DNA from 3 places in the Agromyces sp. NPDC056389 genome. Region 3 is predicted to be linked to each of the others. Evidence: predicted binding sites of a transcription regulator. Region 3 holds the regulator's gene; each other region holds the start of a gene.
What was found. Region 3 encodes HrcA, which represses chaperone genes, less so after heat shock. Its sites were predicted from a motif close to TTNGCACTCGNNNNNNNCGAGTGCNAA; they were not measured.

Region 1: a site for HrcA is predicted at 2,993-3,019, ahead of groL (chaperonin GroEL). Genes of this name have one in related genera too.
Region 2: a site for HrcA is predicted at 2,372-2,398, ahead of groES (co-chaperone GroES). Genes of this name have one in related genera too.

Annotation. Positions count from the first base shown of each region.
Region 1 covers NZ_JBHJPN010000001.1:1,179,379-1,185,040, reverse strand. Annotated here, with positions in the region: gene msrB (peptide-methionine (R)-S-oxide reductase MsrB) at 1-301, opposite strand, end outside; gene ACFCVM_RS05490 (DUF3263 domain-containing protein) at 512-808, shown strand; gene ACFCVM_RS05485 (LytR C-terminal domain-containing protein) at 836-1,381, shown strand; gene ACFCVM_RS05480 (cold-shock protein) at 1,609-1,812, shown strand; gene ACFCVM_RS05475 (DUF3048 domain-containing protein) at 1,890-2,939, shown strand; gene groL (chaperonin GroEL) at 3,065-4,684, shown strand; gene xylB (xylulokinase) at 4,778-5,662, opposite strand, start outside.
Region 2 covers NZ_JBHJPN010000001.1:1,322,526-1,328,187, forward strand. Annotated here, with positions in the region: gene ACFCVM_RS06120 (ABC transporter substrate-binding protein) at 1-564, opposite strand, end outside; gene rarD (EamA family transporter RarD) at 831-1,787, opposite strand; gene groES (co-chaperone GroES) at 1,982-2,278, opposite strand; gene ACFCVM_RS06135 (SAM-dependent methyltransferase) at 2,492-3,679, shown strand; gene ACFCVM_RS06140 (hypothetical protein) at 3,742-4,389, opposite strand; gene ACFCVM_RS06145 (hypothetical protein) at 4,400-5,074, opposite strand; gene ACFCVM_RS06150 (DUF4190 domain-containing protein) at 5,122-5,595, opposite strand.
Region 3 covers NZ_JBHJPN010000001.1:94,937-100,598, reverse strand. Annotated here, with positions in the region: gene ACFCVM_RS00495 (16S rRNA (uracil(1498)-N(3))-methyltransferase) at 1-728, opposite strand, end outside; gene dnaJ (molecular chaperone DnaJ) at 740-1,840, opposite strand; gene hrcA (heat-inducible transcriptional repressor HrcA) at 1,896-2,918, opposite strand; gene ACFCVM_RS00480 (DUF4870 domain-containing protein) at 3,114-3,524, shown strand; gene ACFCVM_RS00475 (DUF4870 domain-containing protein) at 3,660-4,046, shown strand; gene hemW (radical SAM family heme chaperone HemW) at 4,030-5,280, opposite strand; gene ACFCVM_RS00465 (DUF1990 family protein) at 5,283-5,662, opposite strand, start outside.

The sequences.
Region 1 (5,662 bases), 1.1 Mb from region 3:
CGCAATTCGAGCAGCGCACCTCGGTGCGCACCATGCCGAGCGAGGAGTCCTCGATGAGCTGGACGGCCTCGGGCCGCACGGACTCGTAGAAGCTCGGCCAGCCGCACCCCGAGTCGAACTTCGTGCCGCTCTTGAACAGCTCTGCGCCGCAGGCGGCACACGAATAGACGCCCGCCCGCTCCTCGTCGAGGAGCTCGCCCGTCCACGGGCGCTCCGTCGCCGCCTCGCGGAGCACGGCGTACTGCTCGTCGCCGAGCTCGGCGCGCCACTCGTCGTCGGTCTTGTCCACGTTGTACGCCATGAAGCGTCCTCTCAGTGCTCGCGTCGGTGCTCCTCCATGGTCGCAGGTCTTGCCGCGGGGTCCGACAGGAGGTGCAACGCGGCGTCGTGCTCCCGTGTTCCATCGGGCCCTCGCCGGCACACGCCGTCGGTACTCGGCACCCGCGGAGGCGTCGGTGTCTAGGATGACCTGCAGGCGGTGCATCCTGCTCGCCTTGACGGGAGGATTGGGATGAGCGCCGAGCGCCTGCCGCACCGCCCCGCCGATTCGGCCCTCGACGAGCGCGACGAGCGGGTGCTCGCATTCGAGGCTCGCGCCTGGCAGCATCCCGGTGCGAAGGCCGAGGCGATCCGCGACGAGTTCGGCATCTCGGCGGCCCGCTACTATCGGATCCTCGGCGAGCTCCTCGATTCACCCGCGGCGCTGAGGCACGATCCGATGCTCGTCAAGCGACTGCAGCGGATGCGTGCGGCCCGCGCGGCGGCGCGAACGCGTCGTTCGCTCTCGATCGGCCGACCGCTCGACTGAGCGCGGCCCCGACAGACGACTGGACTCATGGCGCAGAAGTTCCCCCGCGATCGTTTCGACTCGATCCCGCATGGCATCGACCGTGTCGGGGCGCACCGAGCGCCGGCGCGCCGGGGCGCCGGATGGATCACCTTCGGATGGGCGGCGCTCGCGACGGTCGTGCTCGTCGCAGTCGGCATCGGCGGCGTCATGCTCTTCAACGATCGGCTGAACTTCGGCGACACCCCGGTCGCGACCCCGAGTGCGACGCCGGTCGTCACCGCCGAACCCGTGATCGCACCCGACATCCCCGTGCTCGTGCTGAACGGCACGGCGACGGCCGGGCTCGCGGCGAAGGCGGCCGAGACCCTCACCGCCAACGGCGTCCCCGTCGGGTCGGCCGCCAACGCCGACGAAGACACCCTGACCGAGACCGTCGTGTACTACGCGACGCCCGAGCTCGAGGGAGCCGCCCGCGGCGTCGCGCAGTTCCTGCCCGAGGCCGATGTGCGCGTGTCCGAGCAGTTCGCCGCCACCGGGAACCAGCTCGTGGTCGTGCTGGGCTCCGACTACGCGACCGCGACCGCGGGCTGACCGCGCGCCATACGCCGGACGCTGGTCGTGGCTGCGAATCGTTGCCATTCCGATATCGGCTCCGCGCCGCAGGCCCTTGTGCGGGAACGTCCAGTCGTGAGTATCTGGTTTCGGCCGCTCGGAAGCTCGAGCGCACGGTTCCGTCCCTGGCACCCTGCGCCGGCGTGAGCGGTCCGGCACAGGCCACGGGCGCGTGCTGATCGGACACGGCAACATGGGAGCAACGCATGGCGAACGGAACCGTCAAGTGGTTCAACGCTGAAAAAGGCTATGGATTCATCACGGTCGACGAGGGTGGTCAAGACGTCTTCGTCCACTACTCCGCGATCGACATGTCGGGCTACAAGGTCCTCGAGGAGGGGCAGCAGGTCGTCTTCGAGGTCGGCACGGGCTCGAAGGGGCCGCAGGCCGAAGGCGTCCGCCCGGCCTGACCTCGATTCGCGGGCGCGCCGCCGACCCGGCGGCGCGTTCTCGCGCCCCCGATGACGCTCAGGTCTACGCTGGCCGCATGGGAGCGCAGGTCGTGCGTGCTCCGCGGCAGCGGGGAGCGCGGATCGGCGTGCTCGTCGCGGCCGCGCTGCTGCTGACCGGCTGCCAATCGGCGCCCGAGCCCGACCCCGCGCCGAGCAAGGCCGCGGTTCGGCCCTCCGCCGACGCCGCGACGTCTGCGGTGTCGTTCGCTCCGCTGCGCGGAACCCCGGCGGATGCGGCCGTGCTCGCGCACCCGTCGCTCGCGGTGAAGATCGACAACCACGAGGAGGCGCGTCCGCAGATCGCGCTGAACCGCACCGACATCGTGTTCGAGGAACTCGTCGAGGGCGGACTCACCCGATACGTCGCGATCTGGCATTCGGACGTCCCCGACGAGGTCGGGCCCGTGCGGTCCATCCGCCCCATGGACCCCGACATCGCCTCGCCCTTCGGCGGCATCATCGCCTATTCCGGAGGACAGGATCAGTTCGTCGCGATGATGATGGCGACGCCGCTCGTCAACATCGTCTTCGACTTCGACGAGACCGGACTCTTCTCCCGGGCCGACGAGCGGCCCGGGCCGCACGACGTGATCCTCCGCTCCGCCGAGGCCGTCTCCCGCAACGCCTCGCTCGCGCCGCCGCCCGTGCAATTCGCCTACGGCACGGCCGATCCGCTCGCGGCGCCCGCCCTCGCCGCGGCGCCGACCTCGCGCGTCGACCTCGTCTTCTCCGAAGGCCGGTTCCCCGCTTGGGAGTGGGATGCCGCGACATCCGGCTGGCTCCGATCGCAGGAGGGCTCGCCCGACCTCGAGGCGTCGGGGGAGCGGGTGCGCGCCACGAACGTCGTGACGCTTCGCGTCACGATCGACGGGAGCTACGGAGAGGTGCCGAAGACCGTCCTCATCGGCTCGGGCGAGGCCTGGGTCTCCGCCGCAGGCCGAACAGCTCACGGCACATGGGCGAAGGGTGCCGCGGATTCACCGATCACCCTCACCGCCGACGACGGCTCTCCGCTGCGGCTGGCTCCCGGCAACACGTGGGTCGAGCTCGTGCCGAGCGAGGGTTCGGCGACCTTCACGCCCTGAGCGGACAGCGTCGGGCTCGCTTGCACTCGTGGCGGTCGAGTGCCAGAATCGATTTAGCACTCACTCGTTTTGAGTGCTAACCCAACGAATCTTTGAAGACGTCCGGGAAAGGACGAGAGAAACACATGGCAAAGATCATTGCTTTCAACGAGGAGGCCCGTCGTGGCCTCGAGCGTGGCCTCAACACGCTCGCCGACGCGGTGAAGGTGACCCTCGGCCCGCGCGGACGCAACGTCGTGCTCGAGAAGAAGTGGGGCGCACCCACGATCACGAACGACGGTGTGTCGATCGCCAAGGAGATCGAGCTCGACGACCCGTACGAGAAGATCGGTGCCGAGCTCGTCAAGGAGGTCGCCAAGAAGACCGACGACGTCGCCGGTGACGGCACCACGACCTCGGTCGTGCTCGCCCAGGCGCTCGTGCGCGAGGGCCTCCGCAACGTCGCCGCAGGCGCCGACCCCATCTCGCTGAAGCGCGGCATCGAGAAGGCCGTCCGCGCCGTCGAGGCCGAGCTCCTCGCCAACGCGAAGGACGTCGAGACGAAGGAAGAGATCGCCGCAACGGCTTCGATCTCCGCCGCCGACGAGCAGATCGGTGCGCTCATCGCCGAGGCGATCGACAAGGTCGGCAAGGAGGGCGTCGTCACCGTCGAGGAGTCGAACACCTTCGGCACCGAGCTCGAGCTGACCGAGGGCATGCGCTTCGACAAGGGCTACCTGTCGGCGTACTTCGTCACCGACCCCGAGCGTCAGGAAGCGGTCTTCGAAGACCCGTACATCCTGATCGTCAACGGCAAGGTCTCGAACATCAAGGACCTGCTGCCGATCGTCGACAAGGTCATCCAGACCGGCAAGCAGCTCCTCATCATCGCCGAGGACGTCGACGGCGAAGCACTCGCGACCCTGATCGTCAACAAGATCCGCGGCATCTTCAAGTCGGTCGCCGTCAAGGCCCCCGGCTTCGGCGACCGCCGCAAGGCGCAGCTGCAGGACATCGCGACCCTCACCGGTGGCCAGGTCATCTCCGAGGAGGTCGGCCTCAAGCTCGAGAACGTCACCCTCGACCTGCTCGGCTCGGCTCGCAAGGTCATCATCACCAAGGACGAGACGACCATCGTCGAGGGTGGCGGCGACGAGGAGGCCATCGCCGGTCGTGTCGCGCAGATCCGCAAGGAGATCGAGAACACCGACTCCGACTACGACCGCGAGAAGCTCCAGGAGCGCCTCGCCAAGCTCGCCGGCGGCGTCGCCGTCATCAAGGCGGGTGCGGCGACCGAGGTCGAGCTCAAGGAGCGCAAGCACCGCATCGAGGACGCCGTCCGCAACGCGAAGGCAGCCGTCGAAGAGGGCATCGTCGCCGGTGGTGGCGTCGCCCTCATCCAGGCCGGCAAGACCGCCTTCGAGAAGCTCGAGCTCACGGGCGACGAGGCGACCGGTGCGAACATCGTTCGCGTCGCGATCGATGCTCCGCTCAAGCAGATCGCCCTCAACGCCGGCCTCGAGCCGGGCGTCGTGGTCGACCGCGTGCGCAACCTCCCGGTCGGCCAGGGCCTCAACGCCGCGACCGGTGAGTACGTCGACATGCTCGCCGCCGGCATCAACGACCCGGTGAAGGTCACCCGCTCCGCGCTGCTCAACGCCGCGTCGATCGCGGGCCTGTTCCTCACCACCGAGGCCGTCGTCGCCGACAAGCCCGAGAAGAACGCCGCTCCGGTCGGCGACCCGACGGGCGGCATGGACTTCTAGTCCGCGCCTCGCGAAGCACACGATGGGCGTCTCCCTCCGGGGAGGCGCCCATCGTCGTATCCGATGATCTCCGGCGGCCGAGTCCGGACGGAGTCAGGCTCGTGCGCGGGCGTACTGCTCCCGGATCACGCCGCAGGGGCGGCTCTCGAGCTCGGCGTCGACCTCGAGCGGCCACGTGGGGCGCTCGCCGGTGAGCGCCCACCTCGCCTGCCGCGCCGCGCCGTCGGCGACGTACTCGCCGGGCACGGGCACGATGACCGGAGCATCGAAGACCTGGGCGGCGACGTGTCGCACGGCAGGGTTCTGCGCCGCGCCGCCGATGAGCAGCACTCGCGACACCTCGACGCCCTGCCCGCGTACGGCGTCGAGGCCGTCGGCGAGTCCGCAGAGCAGCCCCTCGATGGCGGCCCTCGCGATCGAGGAGCGAGTGGTGTTGGCGAGCGTGAGCCCCGAGAACGAGGCGGTCGCGTCGGGGAGGTTGGGAGTCCGCTCGCCTTCGAAGTAGGGCACGAGCACGGCTCCGGATGCCCCGGGCTCGGCATCGAGTGCGAGCCTGCCGAGTTCGTCGTGGCCGACGCCGAGCAGCCGTGCCGTCACGTCGAGCACTCGCGCGGCGTTCAGCGTCGCGATGAGTGGCAGGCGCCGCCCCGTGGCGTCCGCGAAACCGGCGACCGTGCCCGACGCGTCGGCGATGGCGGCATCCGTCACCGCGAAGACCGTACCGCTCGTGCCGATCGAGACGACGACGTCGCCCGGCGCCGCGTCGAGGCCGAGCGCGGCGGCCGCGTTGTCGCCGGCTCCGGCGCCCACGAGGATGCCGTCGGGCGTGCGGCCGGCGACCTCGTCCGGGGCGAGCACGCGTGGCAGCACGGCATCGTGCCCGAGCGCGCGGACGAACAGCTCGCGGTCGTACCCGTTCGGTCCCCAGTAGGCGGTGCCGCTCGCATCCGATCGGTCGGTCGTGAGCTCGCCGAGGAC
Region 2 (5,662 bases), 1.2 Mb from region 3:
GCCCTGGAGCAGGTCGGAGGGTGCCGTGCGGAAGTACAGACCGGCGTCTTCGTACTCGGTGAAGTCGGGCGAGGTGTTCGCCGGGGAGAACTGCACGACTCCTGCCGAAGTGATCTGGTCGATCACGGTGAAGGAGACGCCCGACGAAGCCGCGCCCACGATCGCCGAGACGTCCTGCGAGAGCAGGTCGGTCACGGAGACGGTTGCGATGTCCGTCGTGGTGTCACCGGAGTCGCGGTAGACGACCTCGAGGCTCATGCCCGAGTCGGCGTCGTTGACCTCTTCTGCGCCGAGTGCCACGCCGGCCTCCTCGGGCGGGCCGAGGAACGCGAGCGTACCGCTCTGGGGAAGGATCGTGCCGATCTTGAGATCCAGCGCACGTTCACCGGCCTCGATGGGCAGGGCGTCGCCGGCGGTGTCTTCGCCCGGCTCTTCCGTCTCGGTCGACGGCGTGCCGCCCGACGCGCACGCAGACAGGAGAAGGGTGCTGACGCCGGCAATGGCGAGACCCGTCCAGGCTGCGCGAGCCGAACGCTTGGCCGTGGCCTTCGCGAATACGCTCATGTTGCTCCTTGGGACTGAAGGAATTGGTACACAATGCAGCGCCGTGGTGACGCCGTTGTCTGACAGTATTCCGCGCCCATGGCGGAAACAAGACGCTGCGGTCACAACCGTGTAACACCGCGTCAATCGTTACCGCGCCGACACCTCGAGCGTGTTCAACGCACGGAATCGGCGGAAACAGGGGCTTTCACGCGGGGATCGCGCGCCCGCGGCATCCGCTCGCCCGGCTCGGGAGCGAAGGTGCCTCGCAGGGCCTCGAAGTCGGTTCAGACTGGTTCGGCGACGACACGTCGTGAGGCCCGGACCCCGCGAAGCAGGTCGACCGTCAGCACGATGAGCGCGAGCCACACGAGCCCGAAACCGACCCAGCGCTCGAGGGGCATCGGCTCCTGCAGGATGAACACTCCGACGAGGAACTGGATGAACGGCGCGAAGTACTGGATGAAGCCCATGAAGATGAGCGGCAGCCGGCGTGAAGCGGCGGCGAACAGCAGGAGCGGCACGGCGGTGACTGCGCCGAGCCCGACCAGCAGCGCCGTGTGCCACACGCTCACGGTGCCGATCGTGAGCCCCGTGGTCATCGCCACGAAGACGAGCTGGACGACCGCGAGGGGCGCGAGCCAGACGGTCTCGAGCGTCAGGCCCGAGACGGCGTCGACCTTCGGGCCGACGCGCTTCTTGATGAGCCCGTAGAACCCGAACGAGAACGCGAGCACGAGCGCGATCCAGGGCAGCTGGCCGTACCCGAGCGCGAGCACGATCACCGCGACGATGGAGATGCCGACCGCGGTCCACTGCGTCGGATTCAGCCGCTCTCGCTGCACGAACACCCCGAGGAACACCGTGACGATGGGGTTGATGAAATAGCCGAGGGCGGCTTCGACGACCTGGTTCGTCGTCGCGGCGTAGACGTAGGTCTGCCAGTTGATGAAGATCAGCACGCCCGCGAGGCCCATCGTGAGCACGATGCGGCGATCGCGGAGCAGCACGGCGAGCGCACGCCACGCTCGAGTGACCGCGATGAGCAGGGCGCAGAAGACGAGCGAGAACAGCACGCGCCAGGCGACGATCTCGACCGGGCCCGACGGTGCGAGCGCGATGAAGTAGATCGGCAGGAATCCCCAGAGACCGTAGGCCGCGATCGCGTAGACGAGGCCCGAGCGACTCACGCCTGCCGAGGAACTCACCGGAGAGGGAACCTGGGTCTCGGAGCGGGATGGCACCTGCACAGACTACGCCCGCCGGCAGTCGTCGACCGGCGTCGGGGCGGCCGTTCCGCGTCGAGATCCGGCCACTGCGGGCGGGCGAGCCCGGCGCCTGCCGGGCGGTCGGCGACGGATGCCGCGGCATCCGTCGCCCGGATACGACGAGGCCCGGACGCCCCACTGGGGTGTCCGGGCCTCGGATCGTGTCGCGCTTAGCGGACGACGACTGCGAGCACGTCGCGAGCCGACAGGACGAGGAAGTCCTCGCCGCCGAACTTGACCTCGGTGCCGCCGTACTTCGAGTAGATCACCTTGTCGCCGACTGCGACGTCGAGCGGGACGCGGTTGCCGTTGTCATCGATGCGGCCGGGGCCCACTGCCACGACCTCGCCCTCCTGGGGCTTCTCCTTGGCAGTGTCGGGGATGACCAGACCGGATGCGGTGGTCTGCTCGGCCTCGACCTGCTTGATGACGATGCGATCCTCGAGCGGCTTGATGGAAACCGACACGGTTGACCCCTTCTCTCTGTGAAGAAAACTGTCTTGACGAAGACTTGGTTAGCAGCCTCAGAGCGAGAGTGCTAAGGCGAGTCTAGGCGCGATTTGGCACTCGTGCAACGTGAGTGCCAGCCCGTTCAGCCGCTGGCGAAACACCGGTTCCGACGCACTGCACCTCGTGCCGCGACCGGTGCTCGTGCTGCCGCGCGGTGCTAGCGTTGCCGAGTGGATCGTGCCGAACTCGTCGAACTGCTCTCCCCCGAGGGTCTCACGCTGCTCGACGGGCTGCCCGATTGGGATTCGAAGGCCGACATCGTCAAGACCGTCGCCGATCTGCGCAAGCAGGGCCACCCGCCCACTCTCGTCGCCGCCGTCCTCAGCCAGGCGAAGCTCCGCGCGAAGGCCGCGGCCAAGTTCGGCCCGTTCGCGTCGCGCATGCTCTTCACCGAGGCAGGACTCGAGCAGGCGACCCGCCTGAAGGTCGCGGCCCTGCACGCCGGGCGGTTCTCGCGCGCCGGAGTGCGCCACGTCGCCGATCTCGGCTGCGGCATCGGCGGAGACGCCCTCGCCATGGCCGCGATCGACCTCGAGGTCACCGCCGCCGAGGCCGACGAGGTGACCGCCGCGATCGCCGCCTACAATCTCACGCCGTTCTCGCACGTGCGCGTGCTGCACGAGCAGGCCGAGAACGTCGCGCTCGGCGGCATCGACGGCGCCTGGCTCGACCCCGCCCGGCGCACCACCGCGGGCGGCACGACGACGAGAATCACGGATGCCTCGGCCTACTCCCCCTCGCTCGACTTCGCATTCGGGCTCGGCGAGCGCATGCCGGTCGGCGTGAAGCTCGGCCCGGGCACCGACCGCGATGTGATCCCGGCCGAGGCCGAGGCGCAATGGGTCTCCGTCGACGGCGATCTCGTCGAGCTCGGCGTCTGGTTCGGCGCCGTCGCCCGACCGGGCATCCGACGGGCCGCGCTCGTCATCCGCGGCGATGCCGCGCAGGAGCTCACTGCCGATGCCGACAGTGAGGACGCACCCGTCGGCCCGCTCGGCGAGTACGTCTACGAGCCCGACGGCGCCGTGATCCGAGCACGCCTGATCGGCGATCTCGCGCGTGCGAACGGCGCCTGGATGCTGAGCTCCGGCATCGCGTACCTCACCTCCGACACCGCGTTCGATTCGCCGTTCGCCCGCGGCTTCCGCGTGATCGAACGCCTGCCCGCCGACGAACGACAGCTGCGGCAGGCTCTCGCGGCCCGCGGCATCGGCACCCTCGAGATCAAGAAGCGCGGGGTCGACGTCGACCCGGCGCAGCTCCGAACGCGCCTGAAGCTGAAGGGCGCTGCGTCTGCGACCATCGTGCTGACGAGGGAAGCCGGCCGGCACGTCGCGCTGCTCGTCGAGCGGCTCTGACGTTCGAACGGCGCCGACCTCGAACGGCGCTGACGCACGGGCAGCTCCGACGCGGCGCGAGCTCAGCGCGGAAGCGCCCCGAAGACGATCGCGTAGTACCCGATCCACACGGCTGAGAACACGAGCCCGGCGAGCCCCGTGCCGATGCCGACGAAGGCCAGGGTTCGGCCGTGCTCTTCTCGGCGCAGCCCGAGCACGCCGAAGACGAGCGCCGCGATCGACAGCGGCAGCATCCACCCGACGAAGAGCGAAGCCGCTGCGCCGATGGTGCCGACCACCGCGGCGACCCAGCTGTACACCCGCCGCTGCGTCTGCTCCTCCGCCTCCTCGACCGGATCGAGGCCTGGGCGATGGACGATGAGGAGCTGCCCGGTCGAGATCGACTGGAGCTGCCCCGTGTCGAACGGAACCTCGAACTCGCGCACAGCAGGTTCGGCCCTGAATGTCGGCTCTGAGGGCTGGAACGGGGCGAGCGGATCGGCGGCCGTCGCAGGATCCGCCTGCGGGGCGAGCGGATCGACGGGTGTCGCGGGACCCGGCTGCTGGGCACGTGGCTCGGCGGGCGCCGCAGGATCCGCTTGCTGGGCCGACGGACCGGGCGGTGTCCCGGGCCGGGCCAACGGCGGCTGCGACGACTCCGGCGGCATGCCGGCCCCCGCAACGCGGTCGGGGGCCTCGCCGTCGGGCGAACCCCCCTCACGCGCGGTCATCGGGTGCTCCTCAGTAGTAGTAGTTCCCGTAGCTGGCGGCGAACACGCCCCACAGCACGAGCGACAGCAGCGCGATGCCGATGCCGACGAATCCGAGGATGATGCCGGTGAGCCACATGCCCTTGGCTGCGGGCTCCTTCTTCTTGCCCAGGAAGCCGAGCACGACGGCCGCGGCCGGGATGAAGAGCTGCAGGACGCCGCCGACGAACGGGATGAAGACGACGAAGAATCCGAGCAGGCCCACGATGCCGGCGATGAGCGAGATCAGGCTGAGCACCGGAGTCGGCTTCGACGGCGTGGCCGGCGCGTATGCGCCGCCGTAGGCGGGCTGTGCCGGAGCACCGTACCCGGCACCCGGAGCACCCGCAGCGGGCTGCGCGGGAGCACCGTAGGCCGGCGGGGCGGGCGGGGCCGGCGGTGTCGGCGCACCATAGCTCGGGGCGGCAGGCGGAGCCGGCGGCGCGGGCGGCGCCGGCGGAACGGGAGCTGCGGGCGGCTCGGGCGCCGACGGCACCTCGGGAACGTCGGGCGTCGATGCGGCGGGTGCCGCGTCGACGGGAACGACGGGTTCGGGCGCGCTCGGAGCCTCGGGCTCGGGCACGTTCGGCACCGTCGGTTCGGGCTCGTTCGGCGTCACGGGCTCGTCGGGCACATCGGGGACATCGGGGTTCTTCGGATCACTCATGGCATTCCGCCCTTCTTCGTGGTCGTTCGGAGGCTCGGAGACTCGGTTCAGTAGGTGGAGGACAACGATCCGCTGGCGGCACCGGCCATCAGGATCGCGATGACCACGATGAACCAGATGAGGCCGGCGACGAGGCCGACGTAGCCGATGATGAGGCCCGCGATGGCGAGACCGCGGCCCTGCTCGCCGGTCTTCTTGATCTGGCTGAGCGCGATGTGACCGGTGATGACGGCCGCCAGCGAGACGAAGAACGCCGACACGAGCGAGACGATCGCGAGGACGTTGGTCTTGCCGGCAGGCGCCTGGGCATACGCCGGCTGGCCGTAGGCGGGTGCCGGCTGGCCGTAGGCGGGCGCAGCGGGCTGGCCGTATGCCGGAGCCGCAGGCGGCTGCGGCGCACCGTACGCGGGAGCGGCGGGCGCAGCGGGGGCGGCAGGCGCAGCCGGAACCTCGGTCGCAGCCGGCGGGACCGGCGGGACCGGCGGCACGGCGGGCTGTTCGGGAAGGTTCGGATCGGTCACGGTGCGGGGTCCCCTCGAAGTGGTCGACTGCGTTCCCACCACAGTGGCAGGCGCTCCCGGGCGCCGT
Region 3 (5,662 bases):
CGCCCGAGCGCGACGTTCAGCACCGCGATCGCGGCCGGCCCCGCCGTCGAGGTGCGCAGCACGGATGCCCCGAGCCGCACGGGCTCGGCTCCGGCGGCGACGAGGCGCTCGATCTCGGCCGGCGAGATGCCGCCCTCCGGGCCGACGACCAGGGCGAGGTCGCGGCCGTCGGGGCGGATGTCGGTGAGCGTCGCCGCCGCGGTCGGCTCGAGCAGCAGCATCCGCTGGCCGTCGAGGCGCTCGACGAGCTGGCCCGTCGTCGAGACGGGCGCGACGGCGGGAAGCCAGGCCCTGAGCGACTGCTTGACGGCCTCGCGCACGATCGTCGCCCAGCGCTGCCGGCCCTTCTCGGCCTTCGGCCCCTCCCAGCGCGACACCGAACGGCTCGCCGCCCAGGGCACGATCGCGTCGACGCCGAGTTCGGTCGCCGCCTGCACGGCGAGTTCGTCGCGATCGCCCTTGGCGAGTGCCTGCACGAGGGTGATGCGCGGCGAAGCGGCCACTTCGACGAGCACCTCGTCGACCGTCAGCTCGAGCTCGCGCGCTCCGGTCGACGCGACCACGCCGTGCACGAGCGTGCCGCGTCCGTCGCCGATCGCGATGCGCTCACCCGCTCGAACCCTCGAGACGGTGACCGCGTGACGTGCCTCGTCACCCGTGAGCGCCACCGTCGCGCCGGGTGCGACGGCGGAGAGATCGAGCGATTCGTCGAGGTAGAGGTGACTCACGGGCGCTCCGCCTAACCGAGGAACCGGTCGCGCAGGCGGGCGAAGATGCCCTGCTGGAAGTGGCTGAGCTCGGGCGCGGGCGCCTTCTTCGACGCGGCGAACTGCTGCATGAGGTCGCGCTCCTTCGAGGAGAGCTTCGTCGGCGTGACCACCTGGATGCAGACCTTGAGGTCGCCACGGCCCGAACCTCGCAGGCGCGAGACGCCGCGGTCCTTCACGGTGAGGATCTCGCCGCTCTGGAGGCCCGGCTTGAGCTCGACCTCGACGTCGCCGTCGAGTGCGGGAACGTTCGCGTGCGTGCCGAGGATCGCATCGGTCATCGAGACCTCGAGCGTGCACAGGAGGTCGTCGCCGTTGCGGCTGAAGACGTCGTGGTTCTTGACCTTGATCTCGAGGTAGAGGTCGCCGTTCGGGCCGCCGGCGGGGCCGGCCTCGCCCGAACCGGGCATCTGCAGGCGAACGCCCGTGTCGACACCGGCGGGGATGTCGACCGGAACGGTGCGACGTGCGCGCACGCGGCCCTGACCCTGGCAGGTCACGCAGGGCGTCGCGATGACGGTGCCGTAGCCGCGGCAGGTGCCGCAGGGGCTCGAGGTCATGACGTTGCCGAGGAGCGAGCGCACCGAGCGCTGGATCGACCCGGTGCCGTGGCAGATGTCGCACGTGACGGGCGAGGTGCCCGGCTGGCAGCACGAGCCGTGGCACGTCTCGCACGTCACCGCGGTGTCGACCTCGATGTCGCGGTGCGTGCCGAAGATGACCTCGTCGAGGCCGACCTCCACGCGCAGCAGCGCGTCCTGACCGCGTTCACGACGCGACCTGGGTCCGCGGCTCTGCTGGCCGGCCCCGAAGAACGTCTCGAAGATGTCGCCGAAGCCGCCGAAATTCTGGCCGCCGCCGAAGCCGCCCTGGTCGCCGAGGTCGTACTGCTGACGCTGCTTCGGGTCGGAGAGCACGTCGTAGGCGTGCGTGACCGACTTGAACCGCTCGGATGCCTCGGCGCCCGGGTTGACGTCGGGGTGGAGTTCGCGCGCGAGGCGACGGTACGCCTTCTTGATCTCATCGGGTGTTGCGTCGTGGGAGACGCCGAGGACCTCGTAGTGGTCGGCCACGGAGGGCTTGTCCTTTCGATTGCCGGATGCCGGTCGCGTGCGACGGGCGGCGGGTTCAGTTCTCGCCGAGCGTTCGGGAGAGGTAACGGGCGACGGCGCGAACGGCCGCCATGCTGTGGGAGTAGTCCATGCGTGTGGGTCCGACGATGCCGAGGCGCGAGATGTCGCGGCCCGGGATCGCGAATGCGCTCGAGACGACCGAGGTCTCGCCGAGGCCGAACGAGGCGTTCTCACGGCCGATGCGCACCGTGACGGCGTGCTCGTCGGCCGCCATCTCGCCGAAGAGCTTCAGCAGCACCACCTGCTCCTCGATGGCCTCGATCACGCCGAGGATGGAACCGGCGAAGTCCTGCTCGGTGCGCACGAGGTTCGCAGCGCCCGCGACCACGAGGCGGTCCTGGCGCTGGGCGCGCGCCTGCTCGGCGAGCGTCACGGCGAGCGTGTGCAGGACCGCGGCGTGATGGGGGTCGACGTTGTCGATCTCGCCTGACAGCGCGTCGGCGGCATCGGCCATGGCGCGCCCGCCCGCGATCTCGTTCAGTCGCACCCGAAGGGAGTCGAGCGTCTTCTCGTCGACCGGCTGCTCGAGCTCGGCGAGTCGCTGCTCGACCTGCCCGGAGTCGGTGATGAGGATGCAGAGGACGCGTTCGGGTGCGAGCGAGATGAGCTCGACATGGCGCAAGCGGGCGCTGCCGAAGCTCGGGTACTGCACGACCGCGAGCTGATTGGTGAGCTGCGCGATGAGTCGCACCGTGCGGGCGAGCAGCTCGTCGAGGTCGCTCGATTCGCCGAGGAACGTCTCGATCGCCTGTCTCTGCGCTCCGCTCAGCGGTCGCACATCGGTGAGCTGGTCGACGAAGACGCGGTAGCCCTTGTCGGTCGGGATACGGCCCGACGACGTGTGCGGGGCCGCGATCAGCTCTTCTTCTTCGAGCAATGCCATGTCGTTGCGGATCGTCGCCGCTGAGACGCCGAAGGCGTGCCGTTCGACGATCGACTTCGAGCCGACGGGTTCGCGTGACGCGACGTAGTCCTGCACGATCGCGCGCAGAACCGCGAGGCTGCGTTCGGAGACCATGTCCTCGCTTCCCTCCAGCGTTTAGCACTCGTTCTGACTGAGTGCTAATCATATCGCGACATCCCGTGTCGAGGCCGTTGCCAGCCGCGAGGCGCGGCGCTAGCTTATGGGTACCCCCCGCGAGTCACCCCCTTGGCTGCGATACCCGTCGCGCGAGATGCGGTTCATCTGAGAGCCCCCCGAAAGGCACGCACCATGACCGACCCCAACGCCCCTGCCCCCGATTCCGACGGCCGCCCGACGCCGCCACCGCCCGCCGCACCGCAGCCGGCCGCCGCTGCACCCCTCTCGCAGGAGCAGGACGTGCAGTGGGGTTCCTTCGCCCACCTCGGCGGCGTGCTCGGGTTCCTTCCCGCGCTCGTCATCTGGCTCGTCTTCAAGGACCGCGGCTCGTTCACGAACACCGAGGCGAAGGAAGCGCTGAACTTCCAGATCACGATCCTCATCGCCTACGTCATCGGCTGGGTCCTCTCGATCATCGTCATCGGCTTCATCATCGTGTGGGCCGCCTGGATCGTCAGCGTCGTCTTCTCGATCATCGCCTTCCTCAAGGCGAAGGACGGTCAGCACTACCGCTACCCGTTCGCCATCCGACTCATCAAGTAGACACTCGGTACGGAGCGCGCCGAGAGAATTCCTCACCGGTCGCGCTCCGCTGTGCCAGCATGGAGTGTTTCGAACCTCGCCCGTCGGGCGACGAGACCGAATCTCGCCCTCGGGCGAGCCGACCAAGGAGACATCATGTCCGACGCCACCCCGCCTCCCCCGCCGCCCTCGAACCCCTACGAGCAGCCGGGCCAGCAGCTCAGCCCCTCCGACGAGAAGCTCTGGGCGACGCTCATCCACATCGGCGGCATCTTCTTCAGCTTCGTGCCGGCCCTCATCGGCTACCTGATCCTGAAGGACAAGGGGCCGTTCGTGCGCGCGCACACCGCGACCGCGCTGAACTTCCAGATCACGATGGCCATCGCCTACGTGGTCAGCTACGTCCTCTGGCTGGTGGTGATCGGTTGGTTCATCACCATCGCGATCGGCGTCATCGTGATCGTCTTCAGCATCATCGCCGCGGTGAAGGCCAACCAGGGCCAGCCCTACACCTACCCGCTCTCGATCAAGTTCGTGAGCTGAGCTCCGACGACTCGTCGAGCAGGCGCCTGACCACGGCGTCAGCGAGCAGCCGCCCTCTCCTGGTGAGTGTCACCACTCCCGAGAGGGCGGCTTTCGCGTCCACCAGTTCATCGGCGATGAGTCCGGCGACCGCATGGCGGCCACCCGCATGCAGCGAGGCGACGGAGATGCCCTCGCGAATGCGAGTCAGCAGCAGCACGCGCTCGACCTCGCGGGTCGGGGCGTCGAGCGTCTCGCGCCCGACCGCCGGCGAGACGCCCGCGGTCACCCGATCGGCATAGGCCGAGGGGTGCTTCGCATTCCACCACCGCACGCCACCGACGTGGCTGTGTGCACCGGGGCCGACGCCCCACCAATCGTCGCCGCGCCAGTAGCCGAGGTTGTGCCGTGACCGGTGCGAGGCATCCGTCGCCCAGTTGCTGACCTCGTACCATTCGTAGCCGGCCGCGGCGAGCAGGTCGTCGGCCAGTTCGTACATGTCGGCCTCGAGGTCGTCATCGGGCTGCGCGAGTTCGCCCCGGCGGATCTGCCGGGCGAGCTTCGTCCCCTCCTCGACGATGAGCGCGTAGGCGCTCACGTGGTCGGGGCGCTCGGCGACGACGGCCTCGACGCTGCGGCGCCAGTCGTCGATCGATTCGCCCGGCGTGCCGTAGATCAGGTCGAGGCTGACGTCGAGGCCCGCCTCCCGGGCCCAGCGCACGACGAGCGGCACCCGCGCCGGATCGTGCGTGCGGTCGAGCGCGGCGAGCACGTGCGGCACCGCCGACTGCATGCCGAACGAGACGCGGGTGAAGCCGCCCTCGGCGAGACGCACGAGGTCGTCGGGCCCGACCGAGTCGGGGTTCGCCTCGGTCGTGACCTCGGCGCCGGGCTCGAACCCGAACTCGTCGCGCACCGCACCCAGCATGCGCACGAGGTCGTCGGCCGGCAGCAGGGTCGGCGTTCCGCCGCCGAAGAAGACGGTCGACGCGGGGCGAGCAGGCACAGCGGATGCCTCGAGCATCTGCCGCGACATCCGGATCTCGGCGATCGCGTGGTCGGCGTAGTCGACCTGGCGCGCGCCCCGCAGTTCGTCGGACGTGTAGGTGTTGAAGTCGCAGTACCCGCAGCGCACCCGGCAGAAGGGCACGTGCAGGTAGACGCCGAAGGAGCGGTCACCGGCTCCGACGGCAGCCGAGGCCGGCAGCAGACCGTCGGCCGGCGCCGGGTCGCCGAGCGGCAGGGCGGAAGCCACGACTAGACGCCGCCGGCGGGGTGCAGCGCCCGCAGTTCGAGGCGCGTGAGCTCACGGCGACGCTTGCGCTGCATCGGCGCGGTGACTCCGCTCGTGGCGAAGATCGATCGGATCGTGAGCCACACGGTGTCGTCGTCGCGATGCTCGACGATGAAGGACTCCTCGCCGCTCTCGGGGCCGTCGGCGGTCGTGCCGTAGGCGAAGCCGATGCGCTCGGGCTCGTCGATCACGTAGACGATGAGCACCGGCACCTGCTCGGCACCGAATCGCTTCTTGCGCTCGAGCGTCGCCGTCATCCCGGCGGCGATGTAGGGGGTGCCGTCGGCGCCGAAGCGCTCCTCGATGCGCGGCGCCGGCTGCTCGGTCAGTGGCGCGCCCTCGG